Regions from separate parts of the Streptomyces rapamycinicus NRRL 5491 genome, predicted to be linked through region 2. Evidence: riboswitches for the same ligand, from Rfam matches in the RefSeq annotation. Region 2 holds a riboswitch; the other holds the start of a gene.
What was found. A riboswitch is a leader RNA that binds a small molecule or an ion and turns the genes downstream of it on or off. The one in region 2 is predicted to bind glycine.

Region 1 (15,423 bases), 6.6 Mb from region 2:
TGGGCGAGCTGGGCGGGCTCGGTCAGCGCCCGCCAGACCTTCTCCGGGGGATGGGCGAGCCGACGCTCGAGGCGCAGGGCCGAGCGGCCGCCGTCGGACTGGGCGAGGGTGTCTTTCATGGCGCTTCTCCGTCGGGTGCGTCGGGGGGTGCCTCGCGTGCGTCGGGTGGCTCGGGTTCGCCGCCCGCCTCGGGGAGGTCCGGCATCGTGTCCAGGTGTCGTTCGAGCGCGTCGAGACGGTCGGTCCACAGCCGACGGTACGGCGCCAGCCAGGCGTCCACCTCGGCGAGCGGCTCCGGACAGAGCTCGTACCAGCGGCGCTGGGCGTCCCGGCGGACCCGCACCAGACCGGCCTCGCGCAGCACCCGCAGGTGCTTGGAGGTGCCCGGCTGGGTGAGCCCCAGGTGCTCGGTCAGCTCGCCGACCAAGCGGGGCCGCTCCAGCAGGAGGTCCAGGATCTGCCGTCGACTCGGTTCCGCGAGCACATCGAACGGTATGGCCATGGCCGCAATATAACGACCTGGCTATATAACCGCAAGGGAATGGAAGCCCTGGATGGAGGCGGAGCGCCCCTCAGGGCTCCTCCGTCGCCGTACTGCGCCGGTTCCACGCCCTCGGCGCCCGCCAGCCGAAGCGCATCGCCGCCAGCCGCACCGCGAACGCCACGGCGGCCGCGAGCGCACTCGTGGCCGCCGTAAGGGCGTCGAAATGGAGCAGCAGCGCCGCCGTCGAGGAGCCGACGATGGCCGGGACGGCGTACAGGTCCCGGTCCCAGCGCAGCAGCGAGGGAACCTCATGGGCGAGGAGGTCGCGGAGCACACCGCCGCCGACCGCCGTGGCCATGCCGAGGGTGACGGACGAGGTGAGGCCCAGTCCGAAGTCATGCGCCTTCATCGTGCCCTCGACGCAGAACAGCCCCAGCCCGGCCGCGTCGAAGACCCCCACGGACGCCGTGATCCGCTCGACCTCGGGGTGGAGGAAGAAGACGAGCGCGGTGGCGACGAGCGGGGTGAGGAAGTAGCCGAGGTCGGTGAAGGCGATGGGCGGCACCGCGCCGATCACCAGGTCACGGAAGACACCGCCGCCCAGCGCGGTGACCTCGGCGAGCACCGCCATGCCGAAGACGTCGAAGTTCTTCCGGACGGCGAGCAGCGCGCCGGATATCGCGAAGACGAAGATCCCGGCGACTTCCAGGGCGTGCTGGACGGACGGGGTGAACAGTTCGGTGGGCACCCGCCATTGTTATCCGCGGGCGCCCACGGCCCTCGTCCGGACCCCGTCCTGTCTCAGCTGTCGGTCTTCTTCGTCACCTTCTGTGCCGCCTCGGCACCCGGCTTCTGGTCAGGCGCCTGGTCAGGGCCACGCGGCGGTAGCCGCACATCGGACACGGACTCCGGGTGGTGGCAGGCGACCTGGTGGCCGGTGGCCAGCGACACCAGCGGCGGCTCCTGCCGCTTGCACACCTCGGTCGCCTTCCAGCACCGGGTGTGGAAGCGGCAGCCGGAGGGCGGGGAGATCGGCGAGGGCACATCGCCCTTGAGCAGGATCCGCTCCCGCTTGGCGCGCCGCCTGGGGTCCGGCACCGGCACCGCGGACAGCAGCGCCTTGGTGTACGGGTGCATGGGGCGCTCGTAGAGGTCCTTGCGGTCCGCCAGCTCGACGATCTTCCCCAGGTACATCACCGCGATCCGGTCCGAGACATGGCGGATGACCGACAGGTCGTGCGCGATGATCACATACGTCAGGCCCAGCTCGTCCTGGAGGTCGTCCAGCAGGTTGACCACCTGCGCCTGGATCGACACGTCCAGCGCCGAGACCGGCTCGTCGGCCACGACCAGCTTGGGCTTGAGGGCCAGCGCCCGGGCGATGCCGATGCGCTGCCGCTGACCGCCGGAGAACTCGTGCGGATAGCGGTTGTAGTGCTCGGGGTTGAGCCCGACCAGCGCCAGCAGCCGCTGGACCTCCGCCTTGATCCCGCCCTCGGGGGTGACGCCCTGGAGCCGGAAGGGCGCGCTGACGATCGCGCCCACGGTGTGCCGGGGGTTCAGCGAGGAGTACGGGTCCTGGAAGATCATCTGGACGTCACGCCGCATCGGCCGCATCTGGGCGGTGTTGAGATGCGTGATGTCCTTGCCCTCGAACTCGATCTTGCCCGAGGTGGGTTCGAGCAGCCGGGTGATCAGCCGCCCCATGGTGGACTTGCCGCAGCCCGACTCGCCCACCACGCCCAGGGTCTCCCCCGGCCGGACGTCGAAGTCGAGCCCGTCGACCGCCTGGACCGCACCGGACTGCCGCTGGAGCAGCCCCTTCTTGATGGGAAAGTGCTTGACCAGACCCGACACCTTGAGCAGGGGTTCGGTCGACGTCGTCGCCTTCTCCGGGACCGTCATCTTCGGATCCTTCGTGTCGGTCACAGCTTCGGCGCAATCTCTTCGGTCCAGATCCGGGTGCGCTCCTCCTGCGTCATATGGCACGCGGAGAAGTGCCCGCCGCCCCCGGCCTCGGTGAGCTCCGGCCGCTCGGTGCGGGTGATGTTGTCCTTCGGCACATCGGCGTACGGGCAGCGCGGGTGGAAGGCGCAGCCGGACGGCACGTTGATGAGGCTGGGCGGGGAGCCCTTCACCGGGATGAGCCGCTCGGTCTGGTCGCGGTCGATACGGGGCATCGAGCCCAGCAGCCCCCAGGTGTACGGGTGCTGGGGCTCGTAGAAGACCTTCTCGGCCGGGCCGCGCTCGACACAGCGGCCGCCGTACATCACCAGCAGATCGTCGGCGAGCTCGGCGACCACGCCCAGGTCATGGGTGATGATGATGACCGCGGAGCCGAACTCCTTCTGGAGGTCCCGGATGAGGTCGAGGATCTGCGCCTGGACGGTGACGTCCAGGGCGGTGGTCGGCTCGTCGGCGATCAGCAGCTCGGGGTTGTTCACCAGCGCCATCGCGATCATGGCGCGCTGGCGCATTCCGCCGGAGAACTCGTGCGGATAGCTGTCCACCCGCTTGTCGGGCTGCGGGATGCCGACGCGGTCCAGCAGCTCGATCGCGCGCTTGCGGGCCACCTGCTTGGTGACCTCGTGGTGCACCCGGTACGCCTCGATGATCTGGCGGCCGATGGTGTAGTACGGGTGCAGCGCGGACAGCGGATCCTGGAAGATCATCGACATCTCGCGGCCGCGCAGCTTGCGCACCTCGTCGGGGTCGGCGCCCAGCAGCTCCTGGCCGTTGAGCCAGATCTCACCGGAGATCCGCGCCTTGCGGCGGCCGTACTGGCCCGCGGTGTGCAGCCCCATGATGCCGAGCGAGGTGACGGACTTGCCGGAGCCGGACTCGCCGACGATGCCGAGCGTCTTGCCCTTCTCCAGCCGGAAGCTGAGCCCGTCCACGGACTTCACCAGACCGTCGTCGGTCGGGAAGTGGACGTGCAGATCGCGCACCTCGAGGAAGGAGGTGGGGGCGGGCGAGCCCGCCGCGGCCACCTCGCCCACGGCGGCGGTGCCGGTGGCCGGCAGATCGCCGTTGCCCGGCTGTCCGGAGGGCTTGGTCAGGTCGGTCATCCGAGCCTCACTCGCGGGTCGATGACGGCGTACAGGAGGTCCACGACGAGGTTGGCGATCACGATGAAGACGGCCGCGATCAGGGTGACGCCGAGGATGACCGGCAGGTCCTTCTCGGTGATCGCGTTCACCGCGAGCCGCCCGAGGCCGGGCAGGTTGTAGGTGGTCTCGGTGAGGACCGCGCCGCCCAGCAGCGCGCCCAGGTCGAGGCCGAGCAGGGTGAGGACCGGGGTCCAGGTCGAGCGCATCGCGTGCCGGCCGATGACCACCCGCTCCCGCAGACCCTTGGCGCGGGCGGTACGGATGTAGTCCTCGCCCATGATCTCCAGCATGGTGGCCCGGGTGAGCCGGGCGTACATCGCCGCGTAGAGGAAGGCGAGCGTGATCCACGGGAGGATCAGGCTCTCGAACCACATCGCCGGATCGTCACCGAGCCCCTTGTAGTCCACGTTGACCCACTTCAGCGAGTAGCTGAAGATCGCCAGCGAGAGCAGACCGGTGAAGTAGATCGGCAGCGAGACACCGGCCAGCGCGACCGTCATCGCCGAGCGGTCCCACAGGGTGCCCCGGCGCAGCGCGGAGACGACACCGGTGGTGATGCCGCCCACCAGCCACAGCAGACAGGCGCCCGCGGCGAGCGAGAGGGTGACCGGCATGGCGTCGGTGAGCTGCGGCCACACCGCCTGCTCGGTACGGAAGGAGTAGCCGAAGCAGGGCGCCGGGCAGTGGGTGACGTCCGTGCCGTTGGCGTAGTCCCGGCCGGCGAAGAGGCCCTGGACGAAGTGCCAGAACTGCACCAGGACCGGATCACCGAGGCTGAGTTTCTGGCGGATGCCCTCGATGGCCGCGGGGTCGGCCTGCTTGCCGACGAACAGCAGCGCGGGATCGGCACCTGCCCACTTCGGGATCACGAAGAAGATGGCGAAGGTCGTAAGGGTGACGACCAACAGCATCACGACGACGGCGAACAAGCGCCGGATGAGATAAGCAAGCACTGTGCGCGGCCCGGGGGTGGCCCGTGATACCCCGGTCTTGGGGGATCACGGGCCACCGCCCGCGGCCATCACCTGCCCTTCGGGCCTATCGGGTGCGGCGATGGTTAACGTGTGCGGCGGATCGGGTGACCGGCCGTCACTTGACGACGCCCAGCTGGGAGTAGTCGTAGCGGCCGTTGTAGGCCGCCGACGAGAAGGCGTTCGTCAGCCGCGAGCTGCGCCAGGTGATGTTCTTCTCGTAGATGAACGGCATCTGCACGGCCAGGTCGCTGACCTTGTGGTTCATCTTCTGGTAGATCGCCCCGGCCTTGCTGGGGTCGGTCTCCTTGAGCGCGTCGTCGAAGTACTGGTTGATCTCCGCGTTGTTGGTCTCGGAGACGTTGTAGTTACCGGTCTGCTCGATGAAGCGGCCGTCGATCAGCGGCTGGGAGAAGCCCTGGCCGGTCGGGAAGTCCGGGCCCCAGCCGGTCATGGACAGGCCGTAGCCGCGCTTCTTCATCACCGCCGGCGAACCGGTGATGCTGGCGGAGGTGCTGCCCTGGATCGGCTCCACGTTGAGGCTGATGCCGACCTTCTTCAGCGACGCCTGGAGCGCCTCGGCGGCGTCGACCTCGGCGGGCTGGTCATTGCGGGCCACGATGCTGGTGGAGAAGCCACCCGGCTTGCCGCACTGCTTGAGCTCGTCCTTGGCCTTGGCCGGGTCCGCCTTGCCACCGCGCTTGAGGATGCCGTACGGGTCGTAGTCGTCCGAGCCCTTCACGCTCTTGGGGAGCATGTTGGTGGCGAGGTCACCACCGGCCTGCGGGCCACCGCGGGTGGTCTGGAGCGACTTGTAGTCGGTGCCGTAGATGACCGCCTTGCGGCAGTGGATGTTGTCGAGCGGCTTGACCTTGGTGGTGAAGTCGACGTACCGGACGAAGCTGGTGGTGATGTTGTCGACGTTGCCCTTGTGCTGCTTGAGGGCGTCGTTACGGCCCGAGGGGGTCATACCCGTGGCGCTGAGGAAGACGTCGTAGTCGCCCTTGATCAGCAGCCGGTCGATCGCCTCGAGGTTGGAGTTGAAGGTGACCGAGACCTTGTCCGGCAGGGCCGGGCGGATCGGGTCGGACGCCTTCTTCCAGTTGGTGTTGCGGACCAGCGACAGGCTCTTGCCCGGGGTGTACGACTGGACCTTGTACGGACCGGAGGAGAACGGCCGGTTGGTGTACTTGGCGCCGGTGTCCTTGTCCGCCTTCACCGGGGAGCCGGTCGGCATCGCGAGCATCTGCTCGAAGTCACCGTTGGGCTTGGCGAGGTTGAAGACGATGGTCTTGTCGTTCGGCGTCTCGATCGCCTTCAGGCCCAGCTTGTCCTTGGACTTGTCCTTGTACGGGCCCTTGTACTCGCTCTTGGGGTCCAGGACCTGGCGCAGATAGCCGGGGCCGCCGGAGACGACGTCCTTGGCCCAGATGCGCTCGATGCCGTACTTGACGTCCTTGGACGTGATCGGGGAGCCGTCCTCCCAGGTGATCCCGTCGCGCAGGGTGTAGGTGTAGGTCTTGCCGCCGTTGGTGATCTTGCCGGTGGAGGTGGCGAGGTCGGGGGTCAGCTCGTTCGCGGCGTTGCCCGGCTTCGGCGTGTAGGAGATCAGTTGGCGCGCGTAGAAGCGGGAGAAGTCCCAGGCGAACCCGTAGTACTGACGCTGCGGGTCGAGGGAGTCGAACTCCTGCTTGTTGATGAACTTGAGGGTGCCGCCCTTCTTGGCGGACTTGGCCGCGACACCCTTCACCGCGGCGTTGAACCCGGCGCCCGAGCCCTCGTCGTCGGAATCGCCGCCACCGCAGGCGGCGGTGGCCAGCAGAGCGCCGACGACAGCCGCCGCTCCGGCGATCCGCCTGCTTCTCGAGAGCCGTTTCATAGTTGCTGCAACCTCCGGGTTAGCGGTCCTAGGCATGGCGCCGCGGAATACCTTGGGGAGCCGTCTGCCGGATGCGGCAGGGGCTGCTGATGCGTTCGAGTACGGCCGGGCGGCCGTGTGGCGCGCCGTCATCGGGTGCCCTTCGGGTCCAGGGCGTCGCGGACGCCGTCGCCGAAGAGGTTGAAGGCCAGCACCGTGACGAAGATCGCCAGACCCGGGATGATCATGAACATCGGGTCGTCCTCATAGGTGCCGACCGCCTTGGAGAGCATCTGCCCCCAGGAGGCGGTGGGCGGCTTCACGCCCGCGCCGAGGAAGCTGAGCGCGGCCTCGGTGAGGATGTTGGTGGGGATCATCAGCGTCGTGTAGACGGTGATCGGCGCCACCAGGTTGGGCAGCAGCTCACGGAAGAGGATGTAGCGCCGGCCGGCGCCCAGGCTCCGCGCGGCCTCGATGTACTCCTTCTCGCGCAGCGACAGCGTCTGGCCGCGCACGATGCGGCCGACGTACGGCCAGCCGAAGAAGCCGATGACCGAGACCAGGATGGCGATGCGCACTCCGCTGCCGGTCAGTCCCAGCAGGTCGTTGGGGAGCACCGAGACCAGGGAGATGATGAAGAGCAGCTGCGGGAAGGCCAGCAGCATGTCCATCACCCGGCTGATCAGCGAGTCGACCCAGCCGCCGAAGTACCCGGCGATGATGCCGAAGATGGTGCCGAGCACCACCGCGACCACCGCCGCGAGGAAGGCCACGAGCAGCGAGATCCGGGCGCCGTAGACGACCCGGCTGAAGACGTCGCGGCCGTTGGACGGCTCCACGCCGAAGAGGAAGTCCGAGCTGACGCCGCCCAGGGATCCCTTCGGGGTGCCGAACAGCGGGTCGATCTTCTCCTGGTGGAACTCATTGGGCGGATGCCCGAGCAGACTCACGATGAGCGGAGCGAAGATCGCCACCAGCACGAGGAAGACGACAACGATGCCACCCGCCAGTGCGAGCTTGTCCCGCTTCAGGCGTGACCAGGCGATCTGCCGCAGCGATCTGCCTTCGACGGACGCTTTGACCACATCCGCCGCTACATCGGCAGTCGCGACCGGATCGCTGTCCGTGCTCGTGCCGTGCAATGGTGCCGTCATCGTGGTGGAGACCCCTCTCGACCGGTGGTGACCGGCCCACGACTCGCCGCTGTGGCGGCTTCGTTCACAACCTGGGTGAAAGTCGCGTTCTGGTACGGAACCTTCTCGGAAGGGGTCGTACGCAGGAACCGCACCCCTTGGAGCGGGAGTCTTCAACGCGTTTGTGATCACCCGCCAGTACTCCCGGGCAATGGATGCCTAACCGTGATGTGAGGAATACCGCTCCGCTATACGGACGGTCGCGACACGAGAACGCAGCAGTAACCTCGCGCCCGTATTGGGGTGTTCGGCCCGAAAGGGGTGGAAGGCCGGTCGGGCAATCCCGTCAATCGGTGCGCGGCCCGGTACGCGGCGGGGCGCGGTGGCTCAGTACGTGGGACGGGGTTGCCCGGTACGCGAGGTGCGGCGGCTCAGTACGCGGGGCGCGGCGGCTCAGTACGCGGGACGGGCTTGCCCGGTACGCGAGGTGCGGCGGCTCAGTACGCGGGGCGCGGCGGCTCAGTACGCGGGGCGCGGCGGCGGATAGCCGTAGCCGTACGACGGCGGCGCGGCGGACGCGGCGCCATAGGCGTCACGGTCGAAGAAGGGCCGGGCATTGGCCCGCATCCACATGGCGACCGGGTCGTACTCGTCCGAGAGCGCGACCGTGGAGACCGGCAGCCCGTCCGGCACGGCGGTCACCGACTGCTCCATCATCACCCGCACCGACTGCACCGACGCGGCGCCGGTGTCGTACAGATCCAGGCCGATCGCCAGGTACGGGGCGCCCAGCGCGGGCTGCACCCAGACGCGCCGCAGCGACCGCACCGCGGCGGTGCGATGCGCGTTCTGCCCCAACAGGGCGTAGAACTGGGGGATGTCGATGGCGGGCTCGGACAGCCGCAGCGGCCCGGCGGGCAGCCGGTCCAGACCGCCCGCGATCCGGCGCAGATCCGGCCACGGGATGCCCACCCCGCCGCCGCGGGCGTGGGGGTTGAGCCAGAGGCCGTAGCGGTCGCGGTAGAGCGAGTCGGCGATGAGGCGTCCGTCGACCACCTCATGCGCGCGGTTCCAGCCACTGGCGGCCAGTTCCTGCGCGGAGGTCACACACGGGGCGTAACCGAGGCCGTCCACGTCCATGTTCCCGTACTGTGCGTCGGGCGAGCCGGGCGCGCCGTGCCACAGCAGCATCCAGACCTGGCCCTCGCCGATGGCGTGCAGCAGCGCCTCGTAGGCGTCGTACCGACCGGGAGCGACCTGCTGCAGCGCTCGCTCGACCTGGCCGGCCGCCGCCCCCCAATCCGCGCCCGCGCTCACCTGGGTCCGCCCCTTCTCATCGCCTTGCCCACACCTCACCGGGGAGCGTGCTCGCACCCCTCCTGGTCATCAAACCAGCTTACGGGCCGCGGCAGCGGACCCAGGGGTGAGTCAGAGGTCACGGTCGTAGAACGGCCGCACCCGCCCCAGCATCCAGTCGGCCACCGGATCGCCCTGCGCCACGTCCAGCAGCACCAGCTGAACCTTCCACGGCACCGGCACCGAGCCGAGTGCGCGGCCCAGCGCCTCCACCGCGCGCGCCTGCCCCTCGGGGCCGGGCTCGTCGAGCTGCACACCGACGAAGAGGGCCGGTTCGTCGCCCTCGACGCTGGCCAGGGCGCGCCGGGCGGTCCGCACTCCGGTGCCCTTGGCGAACTCGATCCCGGCGGCGGCCAGGAAGTCCACCGGCTCGTCCTGCCAGTCCGGTTCGAAGAGCCGCACCCGGCCGCCGTTGGCCGGGCCGTCGAGCTCGCTACGCCCGGCGCGGCACAACTCCCGGACGGCGGGCGGAGGCAGTGGTACGACCACCGCGCCACCGGGGTTCACCGCGATGCCGAGCTGGGGCGGCAGCCCGCGGGCGAACTCCACGGCCGGGGCGACGGTGAAGGACATATGGGAGCCGACGAGCTGGAGGAACTGCCGCTCGGAGCTGAACACCGGGACATACGCGCCGCCGTCGATCTCCATCGTGGGCAGATCGAGGCTCGGGCTGCCCGGGCCCCCGCCGTTGGGCAGCGGAATCCAGAGGTGGCTGCGGGAGAGCGTCTCGACGATGCGCGCTCCGGCGCCGGGGACGTCGACGGAGGCGGCCATCACCTCTTCGAGCTCATTGCCGGGAAACGCTGGATGCGCGGCATACCCGCCGTCCGGGAATCCTCCGTGCGCCGGGGCCACTCCGTACTGCTCCGGGAAGCTCATCTTCGTCCAACCGCCATCTCGTCCGACCTGCCCGAAGCACCCTAACCGCTGGGCGGTCCGGGGCCGGAGGGGGCGGCGGCGATCTCCACAGCACTTCCCCACCTCGCCCGGACTCGTCCTCGTCACGCTGTGTGATGCCAATGGCCGATTTTCGGCCACTCGGGGGAGAGGCGTGATCACTCGAAGGAGATGCAGCGCAGCGCGCTCGCGCCCCGCCGGTCCAGCAGCACCGCCGAGGCGCACCCCCGCGGCGGCCGCCCCTCCTCCATCCCGGTGATCAGCCGCCGCATCGCGCGCAGATGCCGCCCGAACGCGTAGGCGGAGACCCCGCGGCCACGGGCGGCCTGGCCCTCCAGCGCCTCCGTGGCGCCCACGTCCAGCAGCACCATGTGGAGACTGCGGCCCCGGCGCCGCACGTCCCGCGCCAGCCAGCGGCGGACCCACGGCAGCGCCCCGCAGTCGTGCACCACGACGCTCGCGCCCGAGCGCAGCGCCCGGCGCAGCCCCGCGTAGTGGGCGTACCGGACCAGCGGGCGGTAGAGCGCGTACGGCAGCCAGCCGGGCAGCCGGCGCTCCCACACCTCCCGGGTGTTCTGCGAGTCCACCCTGATCACGACCGCGCCCGTCTCGTCCAGGAGCGGCACCGTCCGATTGATCAGGGTGCTCTTGCCACTGCCCGGCAGCCCGGAGGCGACCAGCACATCCCCCGCCGGAAAGCGCAGCTCACACGGGTCCGCACCACCGCCCTCCACCCCCGCGCGCAGATCGTGCACCGCGCTTCTTCGACCCGGGCGGGCCGTCGACCCGGAGGGTGTGCGCCCACGCCGCGCCGGCAGGAGCCTCTGTGTCGTCGCGTGCGTTCCCTGCCCATGCACCGTGATCGTCCTCCCAGGTCGGTCAACGCTGCTCGTACCCGCAGAGTGTCAAGAAAAGGTAATGTCGGGCAAGGCTGCCCCTGTCCGGGCGGCCGGAGCCCGGTCGGATCGGGGCTTCCCTTCTCGCCCATACATGCGATGATGTCGGCGCAACTCCATACCGGCCGCTTGAATCCGCGCGGGAGAGTCCTTGGTCGTCGGCATCCGTGCCGGGTGTCCAGGGCGCCGAAGGAGCAAGTCCTCCCTTGAATCTCTCAGGCCCCGATACCGCACGGACGAGGCAGATCTGAAAAGCGGGCCGCGCGGGCGCGGCTCCACCCAAGGTGCAAGTCGGGCCCCTTACGGGCGTCACGGCGAACCTCTCAGGTTCCGATGACAGATGGGGAGGACGCACGCGTCCTTGTCGTCCGTCCTCGCCGTCGCGCGACCCCGACCTCTGGAGCCTGAATCGTGACCGACGCCCCGCCCACCCCACGCCGTACCGCGCTGGACGCGCGGCACCGCGCGCTCGGCGCCACCATGACCGACTTCGCCGGCTGGGACATGCCGCTGCGCTACGGCAGCGAGCGCGACGAGCACACCGCGGTCCGCACCCGCGCCGGGCTCTTCGACCTCTCCCACATGGGTGAGATCTCTCTCATCGGTCCGCGGGCCGGGGACGCCCTGGACCACGCGCTGGTCGGCCGGCTGTCCGCGCTCGCCGTGGGCCGCGCCCGCTACACCATGATCTGCGACGACGAGGGCGGCATCCTGGACGACCTGATCGTCTACCGCCTCGGGGACGAGGAGTTCCTGGTGGTGGCCAACGCCGCCAACGCCCAGGTGGTGCTGGACGCGCTGACCGAGCGGGCCGGCGGTTTCGAGGCGACCGTGAGGGACGACCGCGACGCCTACGCGCTGCTCGCCGTCCAGGGGCCCGAGTCCGCGGGGATCCTGAAGCGCCTGACCGACGCCGACCTGGACGGGCTGAAGTACTACGCCGGGCTGCCGGGCACCGTCGCGGGCGTCCCCGCCATGATCGCCCGCACCGGCTACACGGGTGAGGACGGCTTCGAGCTGTTCCTGGCGCCGGACGACGCCGAGCGGGTCTGGGAGGCGCTGACCGAGGCCGGCGCCCCGGTGGGCCTGGTGCCCTGCGGTCTCTCCTGCCGGGACACCCTGCGCCTCGAGGCGGGCATGCCGCTGTACGGGCACGAGCTGACCACCGACACCACCCCCTTCGACGCGGGGCTCGGCCGGGTGGTGAAGTTCGACAAGCCGGGCGGCTTCGTCGGCCGCGAGGCCCTGGAGGCCGCGTCCCGCCAGGCGGACACCGTCGCCCCGCGCACCCTGGTCGGCCTGATCGCTTCAGGCCGCCGGGTGCCGCGCGCCGGATACGCCGTGGTGGCCGCCGACGGCACAGAGATCGGCCAGGTCACCTCGGGCGCGCCGTCGCCGACGCTGGGCAGGCCGATCGCGATGGCGTATGTGGACCCGGAGTACGCGAAGCCCGGCACCGAGGGGGTCTTCGTGGACATCCGCGGTACCCGGGAGCCGTACGAGGTCGTGGCGCTCCCCTTCTACAAGCGCGAGCGCTGAGCCTCTCCGGGCGCGAGCGCTGAGCCTGCCCGAGCATGAAGCGGAGCCCCGGCCCATCGTTGAGCGGCGGCCGCGGCGGGCCCGGCCCATCGCACCCCCGGCGTCGTATCCCTGGGCGCCGCATCCCACCAGCTAAGACCCGTTTCCCAAGCACTCCCCCGTATCCAGGAGAATCGGACCATGAGCAACCCCCAGCAGCTGCGGTACAGCAAGGAGCACGAGTGGCTGTCGGCCGCCGGCGAGGACGGCGTGTCGACGATCGGCATCACCGAATTCGCGGCCAACGCGCTCGGCGACGTCGTCTATGTCCAGCTCCCGGACGTCGGCTCCACGGTCTCCGCCGGTGACACCTGCGGTGAGCTGGAGTCCACCAAGTCGGTCAGCGACCTGTACACGCCGGTCTCCGGTGAGGTCACCGAGATCAACGAGGACGTGGTGAACGATCCGGCGCTGGTGAATTCCGCCCCCTTCGAGGGCGGCTGGCTGTTCAAGGTGCGGGTGACGAGCGAGCCGGAGGACCTGCTCTCCGCCGACGAGTACACCGCCTTCGCCGAAAACTGACCCTCCTTATTCGATCGGGACCCTCGATGTCGCTTCTCAACAGCTCCCTGCACGAGCTCGACCCGGACGTCGCCGCTGCTGTCGACGCCGAACTCCACCGCCAGCAGTCCACCCTGGAGATGATCGCCTCGGAGAACTTCGCCCCGGCGGCGGTCATGGAGGCCCAGGGCTCGGTCCTGACCAACAAGTACGCCGAGGGCTACCCCGGCCGCCGCTACTACGGCGGCTGTGAGCACGTCGACGTGGTCGAGCAGATCGCCATCGACCGGGTGAAGGAGCTCTTCGGCGCCGAGGCGGCGAACGTCCAGCCGCACTCGGGCGCCCAGGCCAACGCGGCCGCGATGTTCGCCCTGCTCTCCCCCGGCGACACCATCCTGGGGCTGAACCTGGCGCACGGCGGCCATCTGACCCACGGCATGAAGATCAACTTCTCCGGCAAGCTCTACAACGTGGTGCCCTACCACGTGGACGCCGAGACCGGTCTGGTCGACATGGACGAGGTCGAGCGGCTGGCCAAGGAGCACCGCCCCAAGCTGGTGATCGCGGGCTGGTCTGCGTACCCGCGCCAGCTGGACTTCGCCGCGTTCCGCCGGATCGCGGACGAGGTCGGCGCGTACCTGATGGTCGACATGGCCCACTTCGCGGGTCTGGTGGCGGCCGGGCTGCACCCCTCGCCCGTACCGCACGCCCATGTGGTGACCACCACCACCCACAAGACCCTGGGCGGTCCGCGCGGTGGCGTGATCCTCTCCACCGCCGACCTGGCCAAGAAGATCAACTCGGCGGTCTTCCCGGGCCAGCAGGGCGGCCCACTGGAGCATGTCATCGCGGCGAAGGCGGTGTCCTTCAAGGTGGCGGCGAGCTCGGCGTTCAAGGAGCGCCAGGAGCGCACGCTGGAGGGCGCCAGGATCCTCGCCGAGCGCCTGACCCAGGACGATGTGCGGGAGGTGGGCGTCGCCGTCCTCTCCGGCGGCACCGATGTCCATCTGGTCCTGGTCGATCTGCGCGACTCCGAGCTGGACGGGCGGCAGGCCGAGGACCGGCTGCACGAGGTCGGCATCACGGTCAACCGCAACGCGATCCCCAACGACCCGCGGCCCCCGATGGTCACCTCGGGTCTGCGGATCGGCACCCCGGCGCTGGCCACGCGCGGCTTCACCACGGAGGACTTCCGCGAGGTCGCCGACGTGATCGCGGAGACGCTCAAGGCGCCCTCTCCCTTCGGGGCGGCTGACGCGGAGGCGCTGAAGGCCCGGGTCACCGCCCTGGCCGACAAGCACCCGCTGTACGCGCACCTGTCCGAGTAAGCCGGAGCAACCCGGACCGGGGGCGCGTCCGCCCTGGCGCGCCCCCGCCGCACCACCCCACGCACGGCCCGCACGCTTCCCCGGCGGGCACACGCTTCCCCCGGCGTGCAGACGAAGGAGTCTCCCGGTGGCCATTTCCGTATTCGACCTCTTCTCGATCGGCATCGGCCCGTCCAGTTCGCACACTGTCGGGCCGATGCGGGCCGCGCGGATGTTCGTCCGCCGGCTGAAGAACGAGGGTCTGCTGGCCCACACCGCGTCCGTCCGGGCCGAGCTCTTCGGCTCCCTGGGCGCCACCGGTCATGGCCACGGCACCCCGAAGGCCGTGCTGCTGGGCCTGGAGGGCAACTCCCCGCGCACCGTGGACGTCGATACGGCCGACGGCGAGGTGGAGCGCATCCGCACCACCAAGCGGCTGCGGCTGCTCGGCGCCGAGATCGGCCCCGGCCACGAGATCGACTTCGACGACTCCTCCCAGCTGATCCTGCACCGCCGCCGCTCACTGCCGTACCACGCCAACGGCATGACGCTGTGCGCGTACGGCGCCGAGGGCCATCCGCTGCTGGAGAAGACGTACTACTCGGTCGGCGGCGGCTTCGTGGTGGACGAGGACGCGGTCGGCGAGGACCGCATCAAGCTCGACGACACCGTTCTCACCCACCCCTTCCGCACCGGTGACGAGTTGCTGCGGCTCTCCCAGGAGACGGGCCTGTCCATCTCGGCCCTGATGCTGGAGAACGAGAAGGCCTGGCGCACGGAGCCGGAGATCCGGGCCGGGCTGCTGGAGATCTGGCAGGTCATGGAGGCGTGCGTGGCCCGCGGCATGTCCCAGGAGGGCATCCTGCCCGGCGGCCTCAAGGTCCGCCGCCGCGCCGCCACCGCCGCCCGCGCCCTGCGCTCCGAGGGCGACCCGGGCGCCCGTGCCATGGAGTGGATCACCCTCTACGCCATGGCGGTCAACGAGGAGAACGCGGCGGGCGGCCGCGTGGTCACCGCCCCCACCAACGGCGCGGCAGGCATCATCCCCGCCGTCCTGCACTACTACACCCGGTTCGTCCCGGGCGCCGACGAGGAGGGCGTCATCCGCTTCCTCCTCGCCGCGGGCGCCATCGGCATGCTCTTCAAGGAGAACGCCTCGATCTCCGGCGCCGAGGTCGGCTGCCAGGGCGAGGTCGGCTCCGCCTGCTCGATGGCCGCCGGCGGCCTCGCCGAGGTCCTCGGCGGCTCCCCGGAGCAGGTGGAGAACGCCGCCGAGATCGGCATGGAGCACAACCTCGGCCTCACCTGCGACCCGGTCGGCGGCCTGGTCCA
Region 2 (15,423 bases):
ATCTCCAGCCCCATCAGATTCTTCGGGCGGTCGAATCGCTTGTCGGCCAGGAGCCGGCCCAGCCCGTCGAGGCACTGCCGCAACCGGACGCGCTGCCGTCGCCGGCCGGACGGGTCGAACTCACCGGCTATGAGCTTCTCCCCCATCGAAGCGTCCCTCCTCGAGTGGATCATCGGCGCCGGGCGTGTGCACACCACGCTCGATGATGCCCACCAATGTGATCGATAACGCCCCGCGATCCCCACCCAGCCGGTAGGCTCTGTGGAACTGCGCATTGCGCTGGGGAAATGGACCAGCGAGTTCCAGCCTACCGCGCCGGGCTCAAAATGCCAGGTCATATCCGTTCATCTGGCACTGAATCGGGGAAAATCCCCGCCTTCCCGGGGTCTGGATATCCTCTTGTCGGCGATATCGGCAGCGGCTAGACGAAACACAACGGGAACACTTGTCGTATAAACTCGGCTAACGAGGCAGAGAGATAACGCCCGAACGGTCTGTTCCGGCTCCCCTCTGACCCGTGTTCCACCGACAGCGCCGCCCAAACCCGGCCCGCTATCGCTTCACCGTGTCTTCAAAGCGAGAGGCGACCCACCATGCCGCTGCATGTGCCCCAGGCCCCCGCGCCCGCCCTGCGCAGCGTCCTCACGGCCCTTGATTCCCCCACCGCCGTCCGCGAGGCCCGCACCCCCGTGCTCTCCACGCTCACCGGCCCCTTCGAACCCGAACTCCCGCTCCCCGTCCATGTCCTGGACGACATCACCGCCCCCGGCGGCCCGCCGCGCACCCGGCTCACCGGCTGGCGATTCCTGCTCCGCGACGGCGACCGTACGGTGGCCGCCGCCGAGGCGATGCTCACCGCCGACGGCTGGGCCTTCTCGCACTTCTCCGAGGGCCCCTACGTCAGCTCGGCCGAACTCGCCCTGAGCGAAGCCGAGTCGCTGCCCTCGGCGTACCAGCCGCGGCTGCTGTCCATCCCCGAGCTCTACATGGTCACGCTCTGGCTGCACGGCGACCTGACCGCGGACGGCGCCGAAGGCGGCCTCGGCGCCGGGGACCTGCTGGTGCCGCTCGCCCCGGCCCCGCCCGGTATCGCGGCGCACCGGGCGCACCGCGCAACCGATCTGCTGTCCGTCCTCACTCACCGGCTGACTCGGGCACCCTTGCTTGGCTCACCCGCCTGACCTGGGCCTTCGTCAGGACGGGAGCGCCCCGTGACCGTCGGGTCACGGGGCGCTCCGCAGCATCCTCGTAACAGTCCGGCCGCGATGAACCCTCCGGACGGGTGATGCGTCATTATCTAGCGAGACCGGTACCGCGAAATCCCTGCGGATTCCAGGCCGTAGGGCAACACTGGAGCAATCGACCGACTCAATTACGGGGGGCGGCCATGAACGCCGCAGCGAGCCGCAGGACCTTCACCACTCCGCAGCGAAAGAACCCTGTCATGTGCCAGCATCAACCACCCTGCCCGTCAGCCGACTCAGCCGACCGGGAGGCCGCCCATCTCGTGGCGCACCACCCGGAGCAGGGATGGAGCCTGCTGTGCAACGGCGTCCTGCTCTTCGAGGACACCGGTGAGCTGCTGCCGGACGGGCGCGTGATCGCACCATGCCGACCGCTGGGTTCCGAGCACGTCGTCACCGCGGCCTGACCTCCGCCGTCGACGGCACGTACATATCAGGGGCCGGCCCGGCGCGTTCGCCGAACCGGCCCCACTGACGCATCGCAGGGGTCAGACCCCTCAGCCCTCGTAGGACTCCAGCGGCGGGCACGAGCAGACGAGGTTACGGTCCCCGTAGGCCCCGTCGATCCGCCGCACCGGCGGCCAGTACTTGTCGGCCGCCGAGACCCCGGCCGGGAAGACCGCCTCCTCCCGGGAGTACGGGTGGTCCCACTCCGCGGTCAGCGACGCCGCCGTATGCGGGGCGTTCCGCAGCGGATTGTCCTCCTTGGTCCACTCGCCGGAGCCGACCTTCTCGATCTCGGCCCGGATGGCGATCATCGCCTGGCAGAACCGGTCCAGCTCCGCCAGGTCCTCGCTCTCGGTCGGCTCGATCATCAGCGTCCCGGCGACCGGGAACGACATCGTCGGCGCGTGGAAGCCGTAGTCGATCAGGCGCTTGGCCACATCGTCCACGGTCACACCGGTGGCCTTCGTCAGCGGACGCAGATCCACGATGCACTCATGCGCCACCAGACCGCCGGGGCCGGTGTAGAGCACCGGGTAGTGCGGCTCGAGGCGCTTGGCGACGTAGTTGGCGCCGAGCACCGCGACCTGGGTCGCGCGGCGCAGCCCCTCGGCACCCATCAGCCGGATGTACGCCCACGAGATCGGCAGGATCCCCGCGGAGCCCCACGGCGCGGCCGAGACCGGGCCGACGCCGGTGGCCGGACCGGCGGCGGGCTGCAGCGGATGGTTGGGGAGGTGGGGCGCCAGATGCTCGCGCACCGCGATCGGGCCGACGCCGGGGCCGCCGCCGCCGTGCGGGATGCAGAAGGTCTTGTGCAGGTTCAGATGCGAGACATCGCCACCGAACCGGCCCGGCTCGGCGAGCCCGACCAGCGCGTTGAGGTTGGCGCCGTCCACGTAGACCTGGCCGCCCGCGTCGTGCACGGTCGCGCAGATCTCGGTGATGTGCTCCTCGAACACCCCGTGGGTGGAGGGGTAGGTGACCATCAGGACGGCCAGCTGGTCGCCGTACTGCTCGATCTTGGCGCGCAGGTCGTCGGTGTCCACCTCGCCGTCCTGGCCGGTCTTGACCACGACGACCTTCATACCGGCCATCACGGCGCTGGCGGCGTTGGTGCCGTGCGCGGAGGACGGGATCAGACAGACGGTGCGCTGGGTGTCCCCGTTGGCCCGGTGGTAGGCGCGCACCGCCAGCAGCCCGGCGAGCTCGCCCTGGGACCCGGCGTTCGGCTGCAGCGAGACCTTGTCGTAGCCGGTGACCTCGGCCAGCCGCTCCTCCAGCTCACGGATCAGGGTCAGATAGCCCTGGGCCTGCTCGGCCGGTGCGAAGGGGTGCAGCGCGCCGAACTCCGGCCAGGTGACCGGCTCCATCTCGGTGGTCGCGTTGAGCTTCATGGTGCAGGAGCCGAGCGGGATCATGCCCCGGTCCAGGGCGTAGTCCCGGTCGGCCAGGCGCCGCAGATAGCGCAGCATCGCGGTCTCGGAGCGGTGCTGGTAGAAGACCGGGTGGGTCAGATAGCCGTCCTGGCGCAGCAGGGCCGCGGGCAGCGCGTCCGGCGCCGAGACGTCAAGCTCCTCGATCCCGGGGATCCCGGAGGCGTCGCCGTTGCCGCCGTCCACCCCGAAGGCGGACCATACGGCGGCGAGCTGCGCGCGGCCGGTGGTCTCGTCGCAGGCGATGCCGACGTGGTCGGCGTCGGTCAGCCGGAGGTTGACCCCGGCCTCGCGGGCTGCGGCGACGACCTCGGCGGCCCGGCCCGGCACCCGCGCGGTGAGGGTGTCGAAGAACGCGCCGTACACCACCTCGACACCGCCGGCCCGCAGCCCTTCGGCGAGCACGGAGGCGTAGCGGTGGGTGCGGCGGGCGATCGCCGCGAGCCCGTCCGGGCCGTGGTAGACGGCGTACATCCCGGCCATCACGGCCAGCAGCACCTGAGCGGTGCAGATGTTGCTGGTGGCCTTCTCCCGGCGGATGTGCTGCTCACGGGTCTGCAGCGCCAGCCGGTATGCCTTGTCGCCGTCGGCGTCCACCGAGACCCCGACCAGACGGCCGGGCAGGTTGCGGGCGTAGGCGTCGCGCACCGCCATGAAACCGGCGTGCGGCCCGCCGAAGCCCATCGGGACGCCGAACCGCTGGCTGCTGCCCACCGCGATGTCCGCGCCCAGTTCGCCGGGCGAGGTGAGCAGGGTGAGCGCGAGGAGGTCGGCGGCGACGGTGACGACGGCGCCCAGCTCATGGGCGCGCTCGATGACCGGGCGCGGATCGCGCACCGCACCGGAGGCGCCCGGGTACTGCAGCAGCACGCCGAAGACCCCGCGCTCGGCGATCCCGTCCGGGATGCCCCCGGCCAGGTCGGCGACGACGACCTCGACACCGGTCGGCTCGGCGCGGGTCCGTATGACCGCGATGGTCTGCGGCAGCACCTCGGCGTCGATCAGGAAGACGCCCTCCTTGACCTTGCCGACGCGCCGCGACAGCGCCATCGCCTCGGCGGCCGCGGTGGCCTCGTCCAGCAGCGAGGAACCGGCCGTGGGCAGCCCGGTCAGATCGGCGACGACGGTCTGGAAGTTCAGCAGCGCCTCGAGCCGGCCCTGGGAGATCTCCGGCTGGTAGGGCGTGTACGCGGTGTACCAGGCGGGGCTCTCCAGCACATTGCGCAGGATCACCGGCGGGGTGTGGGTGCCGTAGTAGCCGAGGCCGATCATCGACGGCAGCACCTGGTTGCGGTCGGCGAGCGCGCGCAGTTCGGCGAGCACCTCCGGCTCACTGCGGGCCGGCGGCAGGGCGTCCAGCGCCTCGGTGCTCTTGATGACATCCGGTACGGCGGCCTCGGTGAGCTCGTCCAGCGAGCCGAAGCCGACCTGGGCGAGCATCTTGGCCTGCGCCTCGCCATCCGGGCCGATATGGCGCCGCTCAAACGGAGTACCGGATTCCAAGTCGGAGAGTGCGATGCGATTGGCGGTCATCTGCGGGGGCCTCCTGGTCTGTGACGACCTACGAGGGGCACCGCGGCTCGGGTGCCCGGACGGCCTCCCCCTCTGTCATCTCAACCTGAGAGCTTCACCGGCCCGCATACCGCCTGACCGGTTTTCACCGTCGGTGAGGAGGGGTTCCGGAGCTGTGCTCGCCCGTGGCCCACCCTGCTTTCCAGAGTGACCTCACCCGCACGGTACGTGTGCCTGAGAGATTCCGGGGAGGGTTTGCTCCTTCGGCGCCTCCGACAGCGTCGGCGGAGGACTCTCCCGCACGGGGTCTGCAGCCACAGTCAGCGTACCAGCGGTTCTGCCGCGGGGGACGGTCGCGGGCGTTCGAGTGGCCGAGTGCGGCGATGTGGCTTTTTGTAGGTAGCAATGGGCACTTGCCACTTGCTTGTCATCTGTTTGCCACCTGTGGGAGAGAGCGTGCAGACCGATATCGACCCGCGGACCCTGATCGGCCGCAAGGCATTCGACCGCGAGGGCGCCAAGATCGGCACCGTGGACGAGGTCTATCTCGACGACGCGACCGGCGAGCCCGAATGGGCGGCGGTACGCACCGGGCTGTTCAGCCGGGACGTCTTCGTGCCGCTCGAACCGAGCGAGGTCGTCGGCGACACCCTGCGGGTGCCGTACGACCGGTCCCTGATCAAGGACGCCCCGGACTTCGGGGTGGGCCGCCACCTCTCCCCCGAGCAGGAGCTTCAGCTCTACCACCACTACGGCCTGGACGTCACGGGCTGACCCGGGCCCGGGCCGGGCTCGGCCCCGCCACCAGGCGCTGGGGCCCGCCCGTCCCGGCCCTCGGCCTCTTCCGGATCCTCATCCGCGTCCGCGTCCGGGCGCAGCAGCGGCAGCGGGTCGGCAGGCTGCAGCGCCGGATCGCCGACGGGGAACGTCCGTACTCGACCGGGTGGCGACCAAGGCTCCTCGAAGCGCACGGTCACCCGGCCCACCCCGCTCCCCTGCACCCAGCCCGCCCCGTACTCGGCGTGCCGTACATCGGAGCCCGGGAGCCAGCGCCGCGGCTTCTCAGCGTCCTCAGAGGCCTCTCCCACGACCTCTCCCACGGACACCGGTCTCTCGGGCCCCGGCGGGCGCCCGGCGTCCCCCACGGCCTCGTGAGCGGCCTGAGCGGTCTGAGCGGCCTGAGCCGCTTGTGCGGCCTGAGCGGCCTGGGCGGCCTGGGCGGCCTGGGCGGCCTGGGCGAAGAGATCCTCCTGCGTGTAGTCCGCCAGACCGCTGACGCCGACCCCCAGCAGCCGCACACCCGCCGTGGTGTCCACCCCGTCGATCAGGCGCGCCGCGGCCTCCCGCACCACTGCCGGGTCGTCGGTCGGCCCGCGCAGGGTCTCCGAACGGGTGAGCGTGGAGAAGTCGTACCGCCGCACCTTGATCACGACCGTCCGCCCCGAGCGGCCCGCCTCGCGCAGCCGCCGCACACAGCGGTCGGCGAGCCGCGCGATCTCCAGCTGCACCCGGGTGCGGTCGGTGAGGTCGACGTCGAAGGTGTCCTCGACCGAAATGGACTTGGCGTCCCGCTCGGCGACGACGGGCCGCTCGTCCCGGCCCTCGGCCATCAGGAACAGCGACGCGCCATGGGCCCGGCCCAGCAGCCGCACCAGCTCCGCCTCGCCCGCCTCCCGCGTCTCGGCCACGGTGTGGATCCCGGCCCGGCGCAACGTCTCCGCCGTGGCGGGGCCGACGCCCGGGAGCGTCCGCACCGACATCGGGCCGAGCAGATCGCGCTCCGTCCCGGGCTCGATGACCACCAGACCATCCGGCTTGGCCTGCTCCGAACCGATCTTGGCGAGCATCTTGGATCCGGCGAGCCCCACCGATCCGGTCAGCCCGGTGGCCGCCTTGATGTCGGCTCGCAGCCGCTCCGCCACGGCGCGCGCCGCCTCGACGGTGGGCTCGGTGCCGCCCGCCTCCAGATCGACGAACGCCTCGTCCAGGCTCAGCGGCTCCACCAGGGGCGACAGCGTGTGCAGCAGGGTCATGACGGCGTCGCTCACCTTGCGGTAGAGGGCGAACCGGGGGATGAGGAACGCCGCGTTCGGACACAGGCGGCGGGCCTGGGCCATCGCCATGGCGGAGTGCACGCCGAACACCCGGGCCTCGTAGGAGGCCGTGGCCACCACGCCACGCGGCCCCAGGCCCCCTACGATCACCGGCTTCCCGCGCAGGCTGGGCTTGGCCGCCTGCTCCGCCGAGGCGTAGAAGGCGTCCATGTCCAGATGGAGAATCGTCGGCGCACCCCTCACACCTCCGATGCTGCCGCACACCACTGACAGCCGCACACCACTGACAATGGGGCGGCACAACGGCCGGAGGCGGGCCCGGGGCGCCACTCGGTTCATCACCCGGGCGCCCAGCGGAAGGGCCGGCGCTAACCCGCCCGGTTGCGGCGCGCCGCGAGCTCGTCGGCCGGGTTGTGCCGGACCAGCGTCTCGCCGGTGTCCACCCGCTCGCCGTGCAGCTGGGACAGCGCGCTCTCCACATCCCGCCAGACGACGCCCACGGCGATCCCGAAGACGCCCTGGCCGCCCTGGAGGAGGTCCACGACCTCATCGGGCGAGGTGCACTCGTAGACGGTCGCGCCGTCGCTCATGAGCGTCATCTGGGCCAGGTCGTCGAGCTCCCGGGCACGGAGGTGCACCACCGCCGCCCGGATGTTCTGGAGCGACACACCGGTATCCAGCAGCCGCTTCACGATCTTGAGGACGACCACGTCCCGGAAGCTGTAGAGCCGCTGACTGCCCGAGCCGTAGGCCGGCCGGACGCTCGGCTCCACCAGCCCGGTGCGGGCCCAGTAGTCCAGCTGCCGGTAGGTGATGCCCGCGGCCGCACACGCGGTGGGCCCGCGGTATCCGATCCGCTCCGTCCCCCCCGCGGCGGGCTCGCGCGGCGGTGCGGCCTGTGCCGCGACCCGAGCCTTCAATGCCGGATCGGCCGACGCGCCCCCCTGGAGCGCATACGGACCTCCGGCCGCCGTGCCGTCGCCGGTGCTTCTCACGCCGACCTCCGTCCTCGACCTGCCATCTTGAAGGTAGGCAGTCACCCGGGGTGCGTCAACGATCGCCACACTCGGCACGCCGAGTGATAATCACCCTAAGGGTGGTTTCCCGTGCCCCTCGTCCGGGAAAGGCTACTCGAATGCGCGGGCGAGGACCGGCATACGGTTCACTGGCTGCTGGTTCCGAAGTCCTCGGGCGAGATCTGGTCGAGGAACTCGCGGAACTTCTCCACCTCGTCCTCCTGCTCGTCCGGGATCGCGATACCGGCGTCGTCCAGCACGCCGTCGCTGCCGTAGATCGGCGTTCCGGTGCGCAGCGCGAGCGCTATGGCGTCGGACGGCCGGGCGCTGACCTCCACACCGCTGGCGAAGACCAGCTCCGCGTAGAAGACCCCCTCGCGCAGATCCGTGATCCGGACCTCCGTGAGCTGCTGGCCGACCGCTTCGAGTACGTCCTTGAAAAGATCATGGGTCAGCGGGCGCGCCGGAGCCATGCCCTGCTGAGCGAAGGCGATCGCGGTCGCCTCACCTGGTCCGATCCAGATGGGGAGGTAGCGGTCGCCTCCCACTTCACGCAGGAGCACGATCGGTTGGTTGGAGGGCATTTCCACCCGGACACCCACGACGTCGAGCTCGTTCACACAGCAACCCTAGGACGTGCCCGGCCGGTTTGGATAGTCGGGGCCCGGCCGGTCACTGCCCGTGGACCCTCAGAGCCGACCGCACCAGGGCCGCGTGCAGCCGTACGGAGAGCGTGGCGAGCTCCCGCACACTGGCCTCCGCATGCGCTCTGGTCTGCGGATTTCTATGCAACCGCAGCGGGGCGACCACCTGCTCGACCATTCCGGCCTCGCGCTCGGCGGAGGCTTTCATGATTCGCAGATGACGTGGTTCCAGGCCGAAACGACCGAGTTCGGCGATGAGCCGGGCGACGGTCACCGCCTCGATGTCGTACCCGCCGCCGTCCGCGGTCGGCGCGAGCAGCCCGTACGACTCCCATTCGGCCAGCTCCGCCTCGCTGACCTCGGCCGTTGCCAGCAGCTCGGCACGGCCGACCCGGGCGGCCGTGGGGCCGTCCGAGACCGTGCCGGGGCCGCCGTCGAGCGGCCCGGGCTGCTGCGCTCCCTGCGGAACGGCAGGAAGCTGCAAGGGTTCGCCCCGCTCCAGGGCGTCCAGATGCTCCCGGATGACCTTGAGCGGCAGGTAGTGGTCACGCTGCATCCGGAGGATATGGCCGAGCCGTTCCACATCCTGCTGGCTGAATTTGCGGTAGCCGGACGGCGTCCGCCGCGGCTCCACCAGCCCCTCCGACTCCAAGAAACGGATCTTGGAGATGGTGACCTCGGGGAACTCGTCCCGCAACAGATTCAGCACGGTGCCGATGCTCATCGACCGGCCGCCCGTGGGGGCGGTGCCGGTATCGGCACCGCCCGACGGTGTCTGAAGCATGGACCTCCCCTGACGGGTCAGATGCCGACGCCCCGCTGGCTCGGGTAGAAGACCAGCCGGTACTTACCGATCTGCACCTCGTCCCCACTGGCCAGGACCACCGGCGCGTCGATCTGCTCCCGGTTGACATACGTCCCGTTGAGGCTGCCGACGTCCGAGACGGTGAAGCTGCCGTCCTGGCCGCGTCGGAACTCCACATGGCGGCGGGAGACCGTCACATCGTCCAGGAAGATGTCGCTCTGCGGGTGACGGCCCGCCGTGGTGACATCACTGTCCAGCAGGAAGCGGCTGCCGGAATTCGGCCCGCGGCGGACCACCAGCAGCGCCGACCCCAGGGGCAGCGCCTCGACGGCGGCCTGGGCCTCCGGGCTGAGCGACGGCAGCGGCGTCTGCCCGGTCACCTCGGAGTCGTACGCCTCGAGACCCGAGATCGAAATGGTGGAGGTGGTCTCCGAGGCACGCTCGGAGGGCGCGCCGCCCCGCAGCGGGGCGCCGCAATTGGAGCAGAACCGGCTGGCCTCCGCGTTCCGGTGGCCACACCGCTGACAGACCGGCAAGCCGAACCCTCCACCACTCCGAGAGGCCGATGGGTCCTCGAAACCTATGGGCCCGGCCGCGGAGGGGTCAACAGACGCGCCCTGCCCGCCGACCTGGTCACGGAAGAGCGGGCGCTCCTCGGTCCCCCCTCCGCTCTCCTCCGCGGCACGCGAGGCGCGGTGGCGGGCGGTGCTGCTGCCGCCATCCTGGCGGGCACTCTTACCGAACAACTTCCCGAACAACTTCACGGGCGATTCCCCTTGACTGAAACAGACCCGCCCGTGGGGCAGGACAAACCCTCGATGCACACACCAGACGGTCCGGACATCCTCACAACGTCCGTGACCACCAGACAGTTTCCATCACGCGCGGATCTTCTGGTGCGTTGACCCCCCGCGTCCACATGGTCTCCCCGAGAGACCCTCATTTCGAACCGCCTCACCGTGATGACGACCGAGCGTAGTCAGGCCGCTTCGCCGATCGCAAGGCATCCACAACGATCTTCTTCTCCCGCTGCACGGACACTGTGGCCTGCTCCTTCTCCAGGCTCTGCACCACCCCGCCCGGGATGTTCAGGGCCGGCTCCAGATCCTCCGGCTTGCCGATCACCTTCACAACATACGGTCGCGTCACTTTCCGTCCATCGATCCGGATCGCGCCACCGCTGTCCGAGAAGTAGGTGCCGGCGACCACGCGCACCTTGTCGATCTGGATCGCCTCGGCGCCCGCCGCGCGCAGCTCCTGGACCGTGTCGAGCAGCATGTCCGACTCCACGGAGCCCCGGGAGTCGTCGATGGTGATCGTGATACCAGGACCCTGTGCTGCCACCGTACCCGCGAGCACGCCCAGCTGCTGCTCCTTCTGGAGCGTCTGCTTCCGGGCCTCCTCGGCCTGGTCCGAGCTGTTCTCCAGCTCGGTGCGCTGATTCTCGAGGCGGCGCTTCTCGTCCTGGAGCCGCTGGGTGCGGGAGTCCAGCTCGTCGAGGATCCGGACCAGGTCCTCCTGCCGGGCGCCGCGCAGCACGCTGCTCTCGTTGGTCGAGCGCACCTGGATGGCGAGCCCCAGGCCGAGGCCGAAGAGCAGCAGGGCGACGATCAGCTGGGCGCGGGTGAGGCGCGGCGGCCATACGCCCTTCACCAGCCGCTGGCGGCCGGTCAGGGCGTCCTCCGGCCTCCGCTTGCCGCCGGAGCCCCCGGGGCCGGGGGCGGGGGCCACAGGCTCTCCGGGGCCGCTCCGGGACCCGTCGGCGGGCCTGGGGCCCTCGGCACGCGCCCCGGGCGTGTCCGCCGTGACGGGCCGGCTCTGAGCCTGCGGCGGCAGGGCCTCGGGCAGCACGGCCTTGGGCAGGGGCGTCCTCAGCGCGAGGTCCTTGAAGCCGCCCGGCGGGGGCCCGGCGGGCCTGCCCGGCCGCCCCGCCGGCGCGTCACGGCGCCCGGGCTTCCGGGCGGGCGGCGGAGTGCCCGGGCGCGGCGGCCCGGCCGCCGACGGCCGCTCGGGCTCGGCCCGCTTCGGCTCGGCCAGCCTCGGCTCGGCCCGCTCGCGAGGCTCCCCGGGGCGCGCGGGCCGCTCGGGCGTCTCCGGCCGCCGGGGCGGCTCGGGCGACCGCCGGGGCGGCTCAGTGGCCTTCTCGGGCGTTTCGGCCTTCGCCGCTGGTCCGGCTTCCGGCGACTGCTCGGCCTTCGGCGGCTGCCCGGCCTTCGCGTCCCTCTCGGCCGGAGGCGGCGCGTCGGCCGACTGGTGCGGCGTGCCGGCCGGCTCCTGTCGCGGCGTGTCGGCGGACTGGCCTGGCGTTTCGGCCGGCTGTCGCGGAGTGTCGGCCTGCCGTCGGTTTTCGGCCGATTGTGTGCTCTCGGGCTTCTCCGGGGTGTCGTCGGTCGTCATCGGCCTCACGCCCGGAACACATGGCGGCGGATCGCGGCCGCGTTGGAGAAGATCCGGATACCGAGCACGACGACGACTCCCGTCGACAGCTGGGCACCGACGCCCAGCTTGTCACCGAGGAAGACGATCAGTGCGGCCACCACCACATTGGACAGGAACGATACGACGAAGACCTTGTCGTCGAAGATCCCGTCCAGCATCGCCCGGAAGCCCCCGAAGACCGCGTCGAGTGCCGCCACGACGGCGATCGGCAGATAGGGCTCGACCACCGTCGGCACCACGGGTCGGACCACAAGCCCCACCACGACTCCCACGATGAGCCCCAATACGGCGATCACGATGTGCCCTTCCCTGTGTCGGCGTCACCCTTGCCGGAGCCACCGGCTATCGGTTCCGCGGTGCGTACGATCAGGCTCGGCGCGGCCGGAAGCCGGAGCGAGTCCTGGGCGGAAATGCTCGTACGGATGTCATAGTTCTGCTGCAGCACATGCAGGTACTGTCCGTCCGCACTGTTCTGGAAAGCGGTGCTCAGCCGCTGCCCGTCCCCCACCGCGAGTACCGTATACGGCGGCGCCAGCGGCTTGTTGTCGACCAGTATGGCGTCTCCCGCGGCCCTGATCGCCGAGAGCGCCGTCAGCCGCTGCCCGTTGATCGAGACGGCCTCCGCGCCCGACTCCCACAGGCCGTTGACGACACGCTGCATGTCGTGGTCGCGCACCCGGCCGGTGTCGGAGAAGTCGGCGCTCTCCCGTGGTCCCCCGCCGCTGCTCGCCGCGTCCTTGGCGTCGTCGACCACCAGCTTCACCCCCGGGCCCGTCACCTCGTTGGCCCCCGAGAGCAGCGCCACCAGATCGGCCTTGGCCCCGCCGTCCTTCTCCAGTGCCTGCCGCTGCTTCTCCCCGACCTCGCCCCGGAGCTTGTCCACGTTCCGGGCGAGCTTGTCCGCGTTCGAGTTCCCCGTCTCGATCCGGTCGATCAGCTCTCCCCGCTCCTTGGCCAGCGTCGGCGCCGATATCCGCGCCTCGGCGGCCCCGATGGTGATGACGACCGCGACCAGGACGAGGCCGAAGGCCAGCCCCAATTTGGCCCGCACGGTGCGCGGCAGGCCCGAGCGACCGGTCTCCCCGCGCCGCGCGGCGGCCTCCGCGTAGCCGTCGTCAAGGCTGTGGTCCATCACATTGGTCAGCAGCGACATGGACGCGTCGATGCGCGGGCGCGGGCGCGGCGATGCTGTGCTCCGAACGGGGGGCTGCTGCGACATGCCGCACATCGTCGCACGTGGGGGCCGCCGCCACCGAATGGCCCCTCCGGCGTGCCGGATCCGGGACCTCGGGACGGCGGTCCCACGCGCTTGGACGTGCTACCGCGGCCCCGCGATCAGCGCCCCGCGCTGTCCACGACGCTCGACCACTCGTCCAGCAGGGCCTGCGCGGACGCGTCGTCCGGGCCCTCCGCCCACAGATGGGTGACCGCCTCGGCCGGGTCGGGCAGCACCATGACCCACCGTCCGTCGGTCTCCACGACCCGCACCCCGTCGGTGGTGTCCACGGAACGGTCGCCCGCGGCCTCCACCACATGCCGCATGACCAGGCCCTTGACCGCCCAGGGGGTGGCCAGATCGCGCCGTTGGACGTGCGCCCGCGGAATCCGCGCATCGATCTGACTCAGTGTCAGCTGAGTGCGCGCCACCAGCCCGATCAGCCGGACGAAGGCCGCCGTACCGTCGAAGACGCTGCTGAACTCGGGGATGATGAACCCGCCGCGCCCATCGCCTCCGAAGATGGTGGACTCCGACCGGGCGACCCGGGTCAGATCGTCCGCCGCGGTGGTCGTCCACTCCACCTGTGTGCCGTGGTACGCCGCCACCTGCTCGGCGATACGGGTCGTGGTCACCGGAAGCGCCACCCGCCCGCTCCGCCGCTCCGCGGCCACCAGATCCAGCATCACCAGCAGCGCCCGGTCGTCCTCCACGATCCGGCCGCGCTCGTCGACGAGCGAGAACCGCTCACCGACCGGGTCGAACCGCACTCCGAACGCGGCACGCGCCGAGGCGACGATCTCGCCGAGCCGGGCCAGCCCCGACCGGCGGGCGTCGGCGGTCTCCGTCGGACGCGATTCGTCCAGGCCAGGGTTGATGGTCAGCGCGTCCACCCCGAGTCGGCCCAGCAGGCTGGGCAGCACCAGCCCGGCGCTGCCGTTGGCAGCGTCCACGACGACCTTCAGGCCGGACTCGGCGATGCCGCTGATGTCCACGGCCCGCAGCAGCGAGCCCGTGTACGAGTCGAAGACGCTCGACGGGAAGCTGAGGTCACCGATCTCGCCCGGGAACGCCCTGCGGTACTCCTGGCGGGCGTACACCCGGTCCAGCTTCCGCTGACCGCCCGCGGACAGATCGGCGCCCCGCTCGTCGAAGAACATGATGTCGACCGAGTCGGGCACCCCGGGCGAGGTCCGGATCATGAAGCCGCCGGCGCTGCCGCGCGCGGTCTGCTGCCGGGCCACCGGCAGCGGCACGTTCTCCAGATCCCGTACGTCGATGGCGCTGGTCTGCAGGGCGGAGATCATCGCCCGCTTGAGCGCCCGCGCGCCCCTGGAGTGGTCACGCGCCGTGGTGACCGTGGAGCCCTTCTTGAGCGTCGTGGCGTACGCCCCGGCGAGCCGCACCGCGAGCTCCGGAGTGATCTCCACATTGAGGATGCCGGAGACGCCACGGGCGCCGAACAGATGGGCCTGCCCCCGGGACTCCCAGATCACCGAGGTATTGACGAACGCGCCCGCCTCGATTGTCTTGAACGGATAGACCCGGACATTGCCCTGGACGATCGATTCCTCGCCGATCAGGCACTCATCGCCGATGACGGCCCCGTCCTCGATCCGGGCGGCGCGCATGATGTCGGTGTTCTTGCCGATGACACAGCCGCGCAGATTGCTCTGCTGGCCGACGTACACGTTGTCGTGCACCACCGCCTTGTGGAGGAAGGCGCCGCTCTTCACCACGACATTTGAGCCGACGACGGTGTGCTCACGGATCTCGGCACCGGCCTCCACCTTGGCGTAGTCGCCAATGTAGAGCGGCCCGCGGAGCACGGCCTCCGGATGCACATCCGCCCCTTCGGCGACCCATACACCGGGCGAGATCTCGAATCCGTCGAGCTCGACATCGACCTTGCCCTCGAGAACGTCCGCCTGGGCCTTCACATAGCTCTCATGGGTGCCGACGTCCTCCCAGTAGCCCTCGGCGATATAGCCGAAGATGGGCTTGCCTTCCTTCATCAGCTGGGGGAAGACGTCTCCGGACCAGTCGACCGGGACATCGGGATCGACGTAGTCGAAGACCTCCGGCTCCATGACATAGATGCCGGTGTTGACGGTATCCGAGAAGACCTGACCCCAGGTGGGCTTCTCCAGGAAGCGCTCGACCTTTCCGCCCTCGTCGACGATGGTGATACCGAACTCGAGCGGATTGGGAACGCGGGTCAAGCAGACGGTGACAAGGGCGCCCTTTTCCTTATGGAAATTGATCAGATCCGTGAGGTCGAAATCCGTCAGGGCATCGCCCGAGATCACAAGGAAGGTGTCGTCCTTGAGTGCTTCCTCCGCGTTCTTGACACTTCCGGCGGTGCCGAGTGGCTTCTCCTCATTCGCGTACGTGAGCTCCATGTCGAGCTCCTCGCCGTCACCGAAGTAGTTCTTGACGAGGGAGGCGAGGAACTGGACTGTCACCACGGTCTCGCTGAGACCATGCCGCTTGAGCAGCCGCAGCACATGTTCCATGATCGGCCGGTTGGCCACGGGCAGCAGCGGTTTGGGCATGGTCGAGGTCATCGGGCGCAGACGAGTCCCCTCGCCCCCTGCCATCACGACGGCCTTC

Region 1: linked by a shared signal. The riboswitch ahead of gcvT (glycine cleavage system aminomethyltransferase GcvT) and the one ahead of gcvP (aminomethyl-transferring glycine dehydrogenase) in region 2 are both predicted to bind glycine.

What each region holds. Positions count from the first base shown of each region.
Region 1 is NZ_CP085193.1:4,092,069-4,107,491, forward strand. It holds gene LIV37_RS16490 (SRPBCC family protein) at 1-119, opposite strand, end outside; gene LIV37_RS16495 (ArsR/SmtB family transcription factor) at 116-502, opposite strand; gene LIV37_RS16500 (trimeric intracellular cation channel family protein) at 573-1,232, opposite strand; gene LIV37_RS16505 (ABC transporter ATP-binding protein) at 1,286-2,389, opposite strand; gene LIV37_RS16510 (ABC transporter ATP-binding protein) at 2,410-3,552, opposite strand; gene LIV37_RS16515 (ABC transporter permease) at 3,549-4,523, opposite strand; gene LIV37_RS16520 (ABC transporter substrate-binding protein) at 4,684-6,444, opposite strand; gene LIV37_RS16525 (ABC transporter permease) at 6,573-7,577, opposite strand; gene LIV37_RS16530 (enhanced serine sensitivity protein SseB C-terminal domain-containing protein) at 8,076-8,873, opposite strand; gene LIV37_RS16535 (enhanced serine sensitivity protein SseB) at 8,985-9,791, opposite strand; gene LIV37_RS16540 (AAA family ATPase) at 9,968-10,666, opposite strand; glycine riboswitch at 10,836-10,946, shown strand; gene gcvT (glycine cleavage system aminomethyltransferase GcvT) at 11,117-12,244, shown strand; gene gcvH (glycine cleavage system protein GcvH) at 12,425-12,805, shown strand; gene glyA (serine hydroxymethyltransferase) at 12,832-14,112, shown strand; gene LIV37_RS16560 (L-serine ammonia-lyase) at 14,240-15,423, shown strand, end outside.
Region 2 is NZ_CP085193.1:10,665,529-10,680,951, reverse strand. It holds gene LIV37_RS44375 (glutamate-cysteine ligase family protein) at 1-146, opposite strand, end outside; gene LIV37_RS44370 (hypothetical protein) at 594-1,181, shown strand; gene LIV37_RS44365 (DUF5999 family protein) at 1,445-1,651, shown strand; gene gcvP (aminomethyl-transferring glycine dehydrogenase) at 1,742-4,657, opposite strand; glycine riboswitch at 4,720-4,848, opposite strand; glycine riboswitch at 4,849-4,946, opposite strand; gene LIV37_RS44355 (PRC-barrel domain-containing protein) at 5,093-5,410, shown strand; gene LIV37_RS44350 (DNA polymerase IV) at 5,386-6,933, opposite strand; gene LIV37_RS44345 (MerR family transcriptional regulator) at 7,059-7,685, opposite strand; gene LIV37_RS44340 (bifunctional nuclease family protein) at 7,853-8,326, opposite strand; gene ftsR (transcriptional regulator FtsR) at 8,379-9,134, opposite strand; gene LIV37_RS44330 (FHA domain-containing protein) at 9,152-9,979, opposite strand; gene LIV37_RS44325 (DUF881 domain-containing protein) at 10,110-10,991, opposite strand; gene LIV37_RS44320 (small basic family protein) at 11,558-11,890, opposite strand; gene LIV37_RS44315 (DUF881 domain-containing protein) at 11,887-12,813, opposite strand; gene LIV37_RS44310 (mannose-1-phosphate guanyltransferase) at 12,930-15,423, opposite strand, start outside.